DNA from 2 places in the Arthrobacter sp. MW3 TE3886 genome. Region 2 is predicted to be linked to the other one. Evidence: predicted binding sites of a transcription regulator. Region 2 holds the regulator's gene; the other holds the start of a gene.
What was found. The regulator HrcA, encoded in region 2, represses chaperone genes, less so after heat shock. The targets are predictions, from matches to a motif close to TTNGCACTCGNNNNNNNCGAGTGCNAA.

Region 1 (4,875 bases), 1.8 Mb from region 2:
CTGGCGGACGGCCACGCCCTGCTGGTACGCCGTGGCCGCTGCCCGGGCGCGGACGTCTGCCGCCTCGTTGAGCTCGTGGCCCGCGTGGCCCCGCACCCACTCGAAGGTGTACTTGCGGCCCACGAGCGCCTGGTCGATGTCCTTGAGGAGGTCCACGTTCAGCACCGGTTTGCCGTCGGCTTTGCGCCAGCCCTTGCGTTTCCAGCCGGGCATCCATTTGGTCACGGCGTTGATGACGTACTGGCTGTCGCAGAGGATCAGCAGGTCTTCCCCGGGCATGTGCGCCGTTGCCCGGAACAGGTCCAGCACCGCCATCAGTTCGCCCTGGTTGTTCGTGCCGTGGGGCCATCCGCCGGCCCGCCAGCAGTCGTCGTTTACGTACCAGGCCCAGCCGGCCGGGCCAGGATTTCCTAAGGCCGAACCGTCGGCCGCTGCTGTAATCGTCACTGACCTATCCTGCCAGAACCCGCCGACGCCCACCGACGCTCCCTTGGACGGGGACCGCGCTTAACGGGCAACGGCGGCCCCACCCGAAGGTGGGACCGCCGTCGTCGAACAGCCGGTGATGGCTGGCGCGGGTGGTTAGAAACCGCCCATGCCGCCCATGCCGCCCATGTCGTCGCCGCCGCCCATCGGGGCGCCAGCCTTTTCGGGCTTGTCGGCTACAACGGCCTCGGTGGTGAGGAACAGGCCGGCGATGGAAGCCGCGTTCTGCAGGGCAGAGCGGGTTACCTTGACCGGGTCGTTGATGCCGGCGGCCAGCAGGTCGACGTACTCGCCGGTGGCGGCGTTGAGGCCGTGGCCTGCGGGCAGGCCGCGGACCTTGTCCACGACGACGCCGGGCTCGAGGCCGGCGTTGAAGGCGATCTGCTTCAGCGGGGCGTCGATGGCAACGCGGACGATGTTCGCGCCCGTTGCCTCGTCACCGGAGAGCTGCAGGTTCGCGAATGCCTTGGCGCCGGCCTGGATCAGGGCAACGCCACCGCCGGCGACGATGCCCTCTTCGACAGCTGCCTTGGCGTTGCGGACGGCGTCCTCAATGCGGTGCTTGCGTTCCTTGAGCTCGACCTCGGTTGCGGCGCCGGCTTTGATGACTGCAACGCCGCCGGCCAGCTTGGCCAGGCGCTCCTGCAGCTTCTCGCGGTCGTAGTCGGAATCGGAGTTCTCGATCTCGGCGCGGATCTGGGACACGCGGCCGGCGATCTGGTCGGCGTCGCCTGCACCCTCGACGATCGTGGTCTCATCCTTGGTGACAACAACCTTGCGGGCCTTGCCAAGCAGTTCGAGTCCGGCGGTCTCAAGCTTGAGGCCGACTTCCTCGGAGATGACCTGGCCACCGGTGAGGATGGCGATGTCGGCCAGCTGCGCCTTGCGGCGGTCGCCGAAGCCCGGAGCCTTGACGGCGACGGACTTGAAGGTGCCGCGGATCTTGTTGACGATCAGGGTGGCCAGGGCCTCGCCCTCGATGTCTTCGGCAATGATCAGCAGCGGCTTGTTGGACTGCATGACCTTTTCCAGGACAGCAACCAGTTCCTTGACGTTGGAGATCTTGGAGTTGACGATCAGGATGTACGGATCCTCAAGGACCGTTTCCTGGCGCTCGGCGTCGGTGACGAAGTAGGCGGAGATGTAGCCCTTGTCGAAGCGCATGCCTTCGGTCAGCTCCAGCTCAAGGCCGAACGTGTTCGACTCCTCGACCGTGATGACGCCTTCCTTGCCGACCTTGTCGAGGGCTTCGGCGATCAGGGCGCCGATCTCGTTGTCGCCGGCGGAGATGGACGCGGTCGCGGCGATCTCTTCCTTGGTCTCGATTTCCTTGGCGGAGGCCAGGAGCTCGACGGTGACGGCGTCAACAGCCTTCTCGATGCCGCGCTTGAGGGACAGCGGGTCAGCGCCGGCCGCGACGTTGCGCAGGCCTTCCTTGACCAGGGCCTGTGCCAGCACGGTTGCCGTGGTGGTGCCGTCGCCTGCGACGTCATCCGTCTTCTTGGCAACTTCCTTGACCAGCTCGGCGCCGATCTTCTCGTAAGGATCGTCCAGCTCGATCTCCTTGGCGATGGAAACACCATCGTTGGTGATCGTGGGGGCGCCCCACTTCTTTTCGAGGACGACGTTGCGTCCCCGCGGGCCGAGGGTGACCTTGACGGCGTCGGCGAGGATGTTCAGGCCCCGCTCAAGACCGCGGCGTGCCTCTTCATCAAATGCAATGATCTTGGCCATAACGGCAGTAGTCCTTTCGGGACAGTCGTTAAGAATGAACCTTCGCTGTGGTGCCCGCGACGGACGATCCCTACCCCGCGGCCTCTGTATGCCGCCAGGTCCGGGATCTCACCCCAGCAAGGTGTTTCTTTAGCTCCTGGACCGGCTGCCCCACTTCGCGGCCGGACGGACCGGGCGTCGTGTTAGCAGTCAGTGCGCTGGAGTGCTAACACAATAATTAGCACTCCCCCGGGGAGAGTGCAAGCAGTGCCCGGCCCGAACCGCACGCCACGCGGGCACAATACGCTACGAGCGATCAGCCGCCGCTGCTGCTCGCGGCTTCCGTGCCGCTCACCGTGGGCAGGTTGTCCTCGCCGTAGGTGGAGACCATGTAGTTCGCTTCGGTGATGTCGCCGTGGGAATCAAAGTTGATCCGTCCGGACTGGCCGTCATAGTCCGGACGCTGCCCCGCCCGGAGGACCCCGATGCAGTCCTGGTAGCTGGTGCACGACTTGCCGGGCGGCTGGCTGCCGGCCGCGCCCGGTCCGCCGGCTGCCGGGGTTCCGCCGGAGACCGCGACGAGGGACGCCGCGATGGAGGTTCCGGCGTCGTCCTCTGCCTCGGCGGCGGCGACGGCGGCCAGGACGACGGCGTCGTACGTCTCGGCGGCAAACACCATGTCCTTCAGCCCGGGATCAACGGCCACGAGGTCCGCCTGGAAGGTGGCGGAGGGGAACACTCCGGGCAGGATCCCGCGTGCGCCCTCAAGCGCCCGGGCGCCCAGGCCGGAGCCATACTTGTTGACTGCTCCGTCGCTGAGGACCAGTTTCTTGCCGGCGAGGCCGGCGTTGTTCAGCTCGGCGATGGCGCCCTGGGCGCCGTCGCGCGCGACCAGGACGACGGCATCGGGGTTGGCGGCCCTCGCGGCGGCGGCAGCCTGCTGCGCCTGTCCGGGAGTGAACTCCGCGTCCGCCACGACTTCCAGCCCGGACTGTTTCGCCGCACCGCCGACGGCGGCGGCGACGTCTTTGCCGTAGTCGCCTTCCTCGTGGACCACCGCCAAGGTCTTGGCGCCGCCGTCTTTGACCAGCTTGGCGAGGACGGATGCCTGGGCGATGTCGGCCGCCGAGGTGCGGAAATAGTAGCCGCCGCTCTTGTAGTTGCTGAGCGCGGCGGCGGTGTTGGCCGGGGAGATGACAGCTACCTTGGCGTTGGCCAGCACGTCGACGGCGGCCGGGGCACGGCTGGAATCGGTCGGGCCGATCACGACGTCGGCCTTGGCGGCAACCAGCGCCTTCGCCTGGGCGGCGGTGTCCGTGCTGATGGTTTCCGGCAGCAGCTCCACCGGTTTGCCTTTGTGCCCGCCGGCAGCGTTGATCTCCTTGACGGCAAGTTTGGCCGCTGCGAGCTGCGAGGCGTTGAGGAAGTTCTGCTTGCCCGTGTTGTCCAGGACCAGGCCGATGCGCAGGGTGCCGTCACCGCTCGCGTCGGCGCTGGCCACACGGGCACTGCCCGCCGGGCCCAGGCAGCCCGTCAGGGCCAGGGCCGCTACTGTGGCCGCCACCAGGGCGCGGCCCAGCGGCAAAGTTCCTCCCGGGCGCCTCGCCGCGTTCCGCGGGGCGTTCGTGACGGCAGCCAGTGCCACTAGGCCGGCCGGACGCTTTCAGCCTGCGGGCCCTTTTCGCCCTCGCCGACTTCCAGTTCCACCCGCTGGCCCTCGTCCAGGGCGCGGTAGCCTTCCCCGACGATCGCGGACCAGTGCACGAAGACGTCGTTCTCGGAACCGTCCACGGTGATGAAGCCGTAGCCCTTTTCGGCGTTGAACCATTTGACGGTTCCCAGTGCCATGGTGTCCACACTTTCAGCTAGCTTGCGTGCGGCCCACCTCGATGTGCGCCGCGGACTGCGAAGAGAAATCCGCAGATACTGTACCCACAGCGTCCCCCAGGAACGCCGGCGGCGGGCAGGGCCGCCGCCTAATAGTTATTGAGGCGTAACCGGATTTGGCTACTGGTAGCCCGGTCCGAGCACGACGACAAGGGGCATGTTGAACTCAGCGGAGTCCACGAGGGTGTCGATGCCGAGGAGGGTTCCGAGTGCCTCCGCGTTGTCCTTCTGCTCGACGCCGCTGTAGAAGATCACCGACGTCTGCTGCGGCACACCGCCCCAGTTGCCTGCCTCGCCCAGGACCCAGCCGTCGGAGGTGACGGTGCCGCCGACCCGGGTGGCCAGGCCAGCGGTGGTGGTCGCGTTGTAGACCGTCACCGGCTGCGTCTTGTCCACGGCGGCGGCTGTGGCGCTGGGCGTCGCTGAAGGCGATGCCGCCGGCGCCGCGGCGGATTCCGTGCCGGCCGGCTCCGGGCTCGTCGGCGCGGGGCTGGGGCTCACGGGGCTCGAGGCGGACGCGCTGCTTCCGGCAGAGGCGGACGCGCTGTCTCCGGCAGTCACGGCCGCGGCCTGGCCTGCGGAGAAGCCGAGCTTCGGCAGGATCAGGAAGGCCACCAGGCCGATCGCCAGGGCTACGCAGCCGGCTGCCAAGATGGGCGCCAGGCTCCGGCGCCGTGATGCTGCGACGGCCCGGTGGACTCCCTGCCGGGTAGAGGTCTCCGGGACCCGATCAAATTCATCCCGAGCGTATTTGGTCATGGTAAAACGACGTCCTTGCTGATTTCATAC
Region 2 (4,875 bases):
CGCGCAGATCCGCCGTGGCGAAGTCCCGGAAATTGACGACGACGACCACGCCGCCAAATACGAACTCGCCGACGAGCTGATTTCCGCTGCCGGGCTCGCCTGGTACGAGGTCAGCAACTGGTCCCGCACCCCCGAACAGGTCTGCCGGCACAACCTCGCCTACTGGCGCGGGGACGACTGGTGGGGCATCGGGCCCGGGGCGCACTCGCACGTCGGCGGCGTCCGCTGGTGGAACGTCAAACACCCCACCGCCTACGCCAACCGCCTCGGCGCCGGCGTCTCACCTGCCGCCGGACGCGAAACGCTGGACAGCGAAACCCGCAATGTGGAACGCGTCATGCTCGAGGCCCGGCTGAACTCCGGACTCGACATCCCGAGCCTCGGCGGCCTGGGGGACACCGGCAGGCACGCCGTCGCAGGGCTGATCGCTGACGGCCTCGTGGACCCCGCGGCCGCGTTCAAGGGCCGGCTCATCCTCACGCTCAAAGGCCGGCTGCTGGCCGACGCCGTCGTCCGCAGGATCCTGCCGGACTAATCTGCCCGGTCGCAAAGCCTCCACAATTTGGCGGCCCGCATCAGCGGCCGCACACGGCCTGCGGCACAAAAAAGAGCCGGCCGCTGCCTCATACGGGCAGCGGCCGGCTCTCTTTAGTTTGGTCTGCGCCGGCTATTTGATCCAGCGCAGGTTGAACTCGTAACGGTGCGGCTGGCCGCGGTTGACGTGGATGCCTGCCGCCACCGAGAAGCACGTCACAGCAATCCAGATCACCGTGGCGAGCACGGCGAAGAGGTTGCCCACCACCGGGATGAAGACCAGCAGATTGGCCAGCACGGCGGCGATGGTCGGCGGCAGCGTGAAATTGAGGGCTTCCTTGGATTCCTGCGCCGTGAACGGGCCGCGGTCCTTGAAGATGAGGTAGATCAGCAGCGACGGCACGCAGCCCAGGATGCCGCCGAAGTGGGCGAGCGTGGCCCACTGCCGGTCCTCGCTGGCCGTCAGCGGCAGCGCGTTTGCCGGAACCCCATGGTACGGGGGCTGGCCATGGCCAGCCTGATTGCCCGTGTGTTCGCGTGCGTTATCTGCCACGGTGTAGCCCTTCGGATTGCGGTGATGCGTTGCTGCCTGGGTTGTGCCTGAACTAGCCGGGACCGCACTGGAAGCGCGGCCGCCGTTTCAAGAATACTTGCTCGCACCCGGAAATGGAGATCAGGGGCGGCCGCCGCGGCGGACTAGGGCGCGGTGAGGAAGTCAATGACCTCTTCCACGCGGCCGAGCAGCGACGCCTCCAGATCAGCGTAGCTGCGGACAGCACCGAGGAGTTTCTGCCAGCCCAGGCCGATGTCCTCCTTTGTGGAGTGGGGCCAGCCGAAAGCCATCAGGATGCCGGTCTTCCAGTCCATGCCGCGGGGGATCACGGGCCACTGCTCGATCCCCAGGACCGCGGGCCGGATGGCCTGCCACACGTCCACGTAGGGGTGCCCCACAATGAGGACGTTGCCGGCGGCGCCCGGTGAGGCCATGACGGCATCGGCGATCCGCGACTCCTTGGAGTCGGGTACCAGGTGGTCCACGAGCACGCCGAGGCGCCGCCCCGGGCCCGGGCCGAACTCCGCCACGGCGGCTGCGAGGTCGTCAATGCCGTGCAGGGGTTCGACGACAATGCCCTCCACCCGGAGGTCATCGCCCCACACCTTCTCCACGAGCTCGGCGTCGTGCTTTCCCTCCACCCAGATACGGCTGGCCTTGGCCACCTGGGCGCGCTGCCCCGCCACCCGCACCGAGCCCGACGCCGTGCGGCCGGCACCGGCGGCCGGTGCCGCTTTCTTCGGGGCCGGCGGCATCAGGCGGATGGGCTGGCCCTCCAGGAGGAAGCCAAAGCCGAGGCGGAAGGACCGCGACTTGCCCCGCCGGTCCTCCAGCGCCACCACGTGCATGCCGCCGGACTTCTCCACCCGGGTTACGGCGCCCACCCAGCCGGACTGGACCTCCTCGAGGACCATCCCGCGTTCCACCGGGACTTCCGGCAACTGGGTCTTGGCGGGGGCGGACAGGTCCTGGGGTCCCCAGTTCTGGTACGACATCTCTACACGCTTACTTTGCACTCGGAATGTACGGCGGTCGGTGGAACTCTCCGGGGCCGGAACCGGACCGCGACGGCGCGGCAACGGCAGCGGCTGCCACGGTCTCGGCGCCGGCGTGACGGGAATCGCGTTCCCGCGGGCCACGCCTGGAGCGAATCCAATGCTAACAACGCGGCGACTCATATTAGACTGGTTAGCACTTAGGCATGTCGAGTGCTAACCCTTGTCCTGTTGCGGACCGTCCGTGCAGCACTTGTGGACCCGGACCGGACACGGCGGACGGCACCGACTGCGGGACCGTCGATTGGAGGTGGAGCGTGAGCGAACCGCGCAAACTCGAAGTGCTGCGCGCCATCGTGGAGGACTACGTCCATTCGCGTGAGCCCGTGGGTTCCAAAGCACTCGTGGAACGGCACCATCTCGGCGTCTCCAGCGCCACGATCCGAAACGACATGGCGGCGCTGGAAGACGAGGGCCTGATCACGGCACCGCACACGAGCGCCGGCCGGATCCCCACTGACAAGGGCTACCGGCTTTTCGTCGACCAGATCTCAGCGGTGAAGCCGTTGTCCCCGGCCGAGCGCCGGGCCATCCAGGCGCTGCTGGAAGGATCCGACGACCTCGACGACATTCTTGACCGGACCGTGAGGCTCCTCTCGCACCTGACCAACCAGGTCGCCGTCGTGCAGTATCCGCTGCTCAGCCGCGCCCGGGTGCGGCACATCGAGTTCGTGCTGCTGGCGCCCCGGAAAGTGCTGGCGGTACTGATCGCGGACACCGGCAAGGTGGAGCAGCGCGTGATCGACGTCGGGCAGGACCTTCCCGACGACGCGCTGGCGGAACTGCGGACCAGCTTTCTGGCCAGCCTCTCCGGAACCCCGCTGAGCCTGATGCCGCAGCTGCTGCCCGCCGTCGTTGCCGGTGGCCCGCCCGCGCGGCGCGGAGCGGCCCAGGCGCTGGCCCGCGGCCTGGAGGCCCTGGCCACGAGCAGCCGCGAAGAGCGCATGGTCATGGCCGGCACCGCCAACCTGGCCCGCTCCAACGTGGACTTCCCGCTCAGCATCGGCCCCGTGCTGGAGGCCCTCGAGGAGCAGGTGGTCATGCTCCGCCTGCTCAGCGAAATGGCCGAAGACCCGCGGGGAGTCACGGTCAGCATCGGCCGGGAAAACCCTTACGACGGTCTGGCCGAGGCCTCGGTTGTGGCCACCGCCTACGGGCCGGACGCCACGGCCAAGGTCGGCGTGCTTGGGCCCACCCGGATGGACTATCCCACCACCATGGCCGCCGTCCGCGCGGTGGCCCGCTACCTTTCGAGGATCCTGGGGCCCTGACAGGCCCGGGACCGAACACGACTTCTTGCCCCACAGGCAGTGCCCCACAGGCAGTACGAAAAGGAAGAGATACACACTTTGAGCAGCCACTACGACGTTCTTGGAGTCTCCCGCGACGCATCGGGGGAGGAGATCAAGAAGGCCTACCGGAAACTGGCCCGCACCCTGCACCCGGACGTGAACCCCGGGGAGGATGCCTCGGACAGGTTTAAAGCCGTCACCCACGCCTACGAGGTCCTCTCTGATCCGCAGAAGCGCCGGGTCTATGACACCACCGGCAACGAGAACGGTACCGACAACGGCTTCGGCGGCGGCAGCTACTCGGGCCAGGGCTTCGCCTTCCAGGACATCTTCGAGACCTTCTTCGGCGCCGGCGGCGGCCAAGGCGGCCCGGCGTCCCGGGTCCGCCGCGGCCAGGACGCACTGATCAGCGTCCGCATCGACCTCCGCGACGCCGTGTTCGGCGTGAACAAGAAGCTCGAGGTTGACACGGCCGTCATCTGCCCCACGTGCGAGGGTTCCTGCTGCCGCGAGGGCACCCACCCGGTCCGCTGCGACATCTGTGGCGGCAGCGGTCAGGTCCAGCGCGCCGTACGGTCCATCCTGGGCCAGGTCATGACATCCGCCCCCTGCGGATCCTGCGAGGGCTTCGGCACCGTCATCAAGGACCCCTGCAACGAATGCAGCGGCCAGGGCCGGATCCGCAGCCGCCGCTCCCTGACCGTCAAGGTCCCGGCCGGCGTCGCCACCGGCACCCGCATCCAGCTGTCCGGCCAGGGCGAGGCAGGCCCCGCCGGCGGCCCCGCCGGGGACCTGTACGTGGAGATCCGGGTCAACAACGACCCCACCTACGTGCGCGAGGGCGATGACCTCCACGCGAGCCTCAACATTCCCATGACCGCTGCCGCGCTCGGCACCGAAATATCCCTCGACACCTTCGACGGTCAGCAGGAGATCGACGTCAAGGCCGGCACCCAGTCGGGCGAGATCATCACCCTGCGCGGCCTCGGCGTCACGCACCTGCGCGGCCACGGCCGCGGCGACCTGAAGGTGCACCTGCAGGTGGAAACGCCGGTCAAGCTCGATCACGTCCAGGAAGAACTGCTCCGCCAGTTGGCCAAGCACCGCGGCGAGCACCTCACGGAAGGAAAGCTTGCGGCCAGCGGCGGCGTCTTCGCCAAACTGCGGGACCGGCTCGGTAACCTGTAGCGGTGAGTAACCCGGTCTTCTTCACCGCTCCAGGCACCCTGGACCAGCAGGTCCCCGGCTCGGCCTTCGTCCTTGAAGGCGGCGAGGCACGCCACGCCGTCACCGTCAAGCGGATCGCCGTCGGGGAAACCGTCGACATCGCGGACGGCGCCGGCAAACGCCTGACCGGCACCGTGACCGCAGTCGCTCCCGGGGAGCTGACCGTCGAATGCGTGGACCTTGCCGAGGAACCGCGGCCCGGAACCCGGCTGGT

Region 1: groL (chaperonin GroEL) is a predicted target of HrcA. The motif match lies at 2,403-2,429, and genes of this name have one in related genera.

The regions. Positions count from the first base shown of each region.
Region 1 covers NZ_JBGCAN010000001.1:1,023,323-1,028,197, reverse strand. The annotation lists gene ABH915_RS04785 (RNase H family protein) at 1-447, opposite strand, end outside; gene groL (chaperonin GroEL) at 583-2,220, opposite strand; gene ABH915_RS04775 (ABC transporter substrate-binding protein) at 2,516-3,784, opposite strand; gene ABH915_RS04770 (cold-shock protein) at 3,844-4,047, opposite strand; gene ABH915_RS04765 (LytR C-terminal domain-containing protein) at 4,207-4,845, opposite strand.
Region 2 covers NZ_JBGCAN010000001.1:2,842,459-2,847,333, reverse strand. The annotation lists gene hemW (radical SAM family heme chaperone HemW) at 1-535, shown strand, start outside; gene ABH915_RS12960 (DUF4870 domain-containing protein) at 668-1,087, opposite strand; gene ABH915_RS12955 (DUF3097 domain-containing protein) at 1,231-2,082, opposite strand; gene hrcA (heat-inducible transcriptional repressor HrcA) at 2,400-3,413, shown strand; gene dnaJ (molecular chaperone DnaJ) at 3,492-4,622, shown strand; gene ABH915_RS12940 (16S rRNA (uracil(1498)-N(3))-methyltransferase) at 4,625-4,875, shown strand, end outside.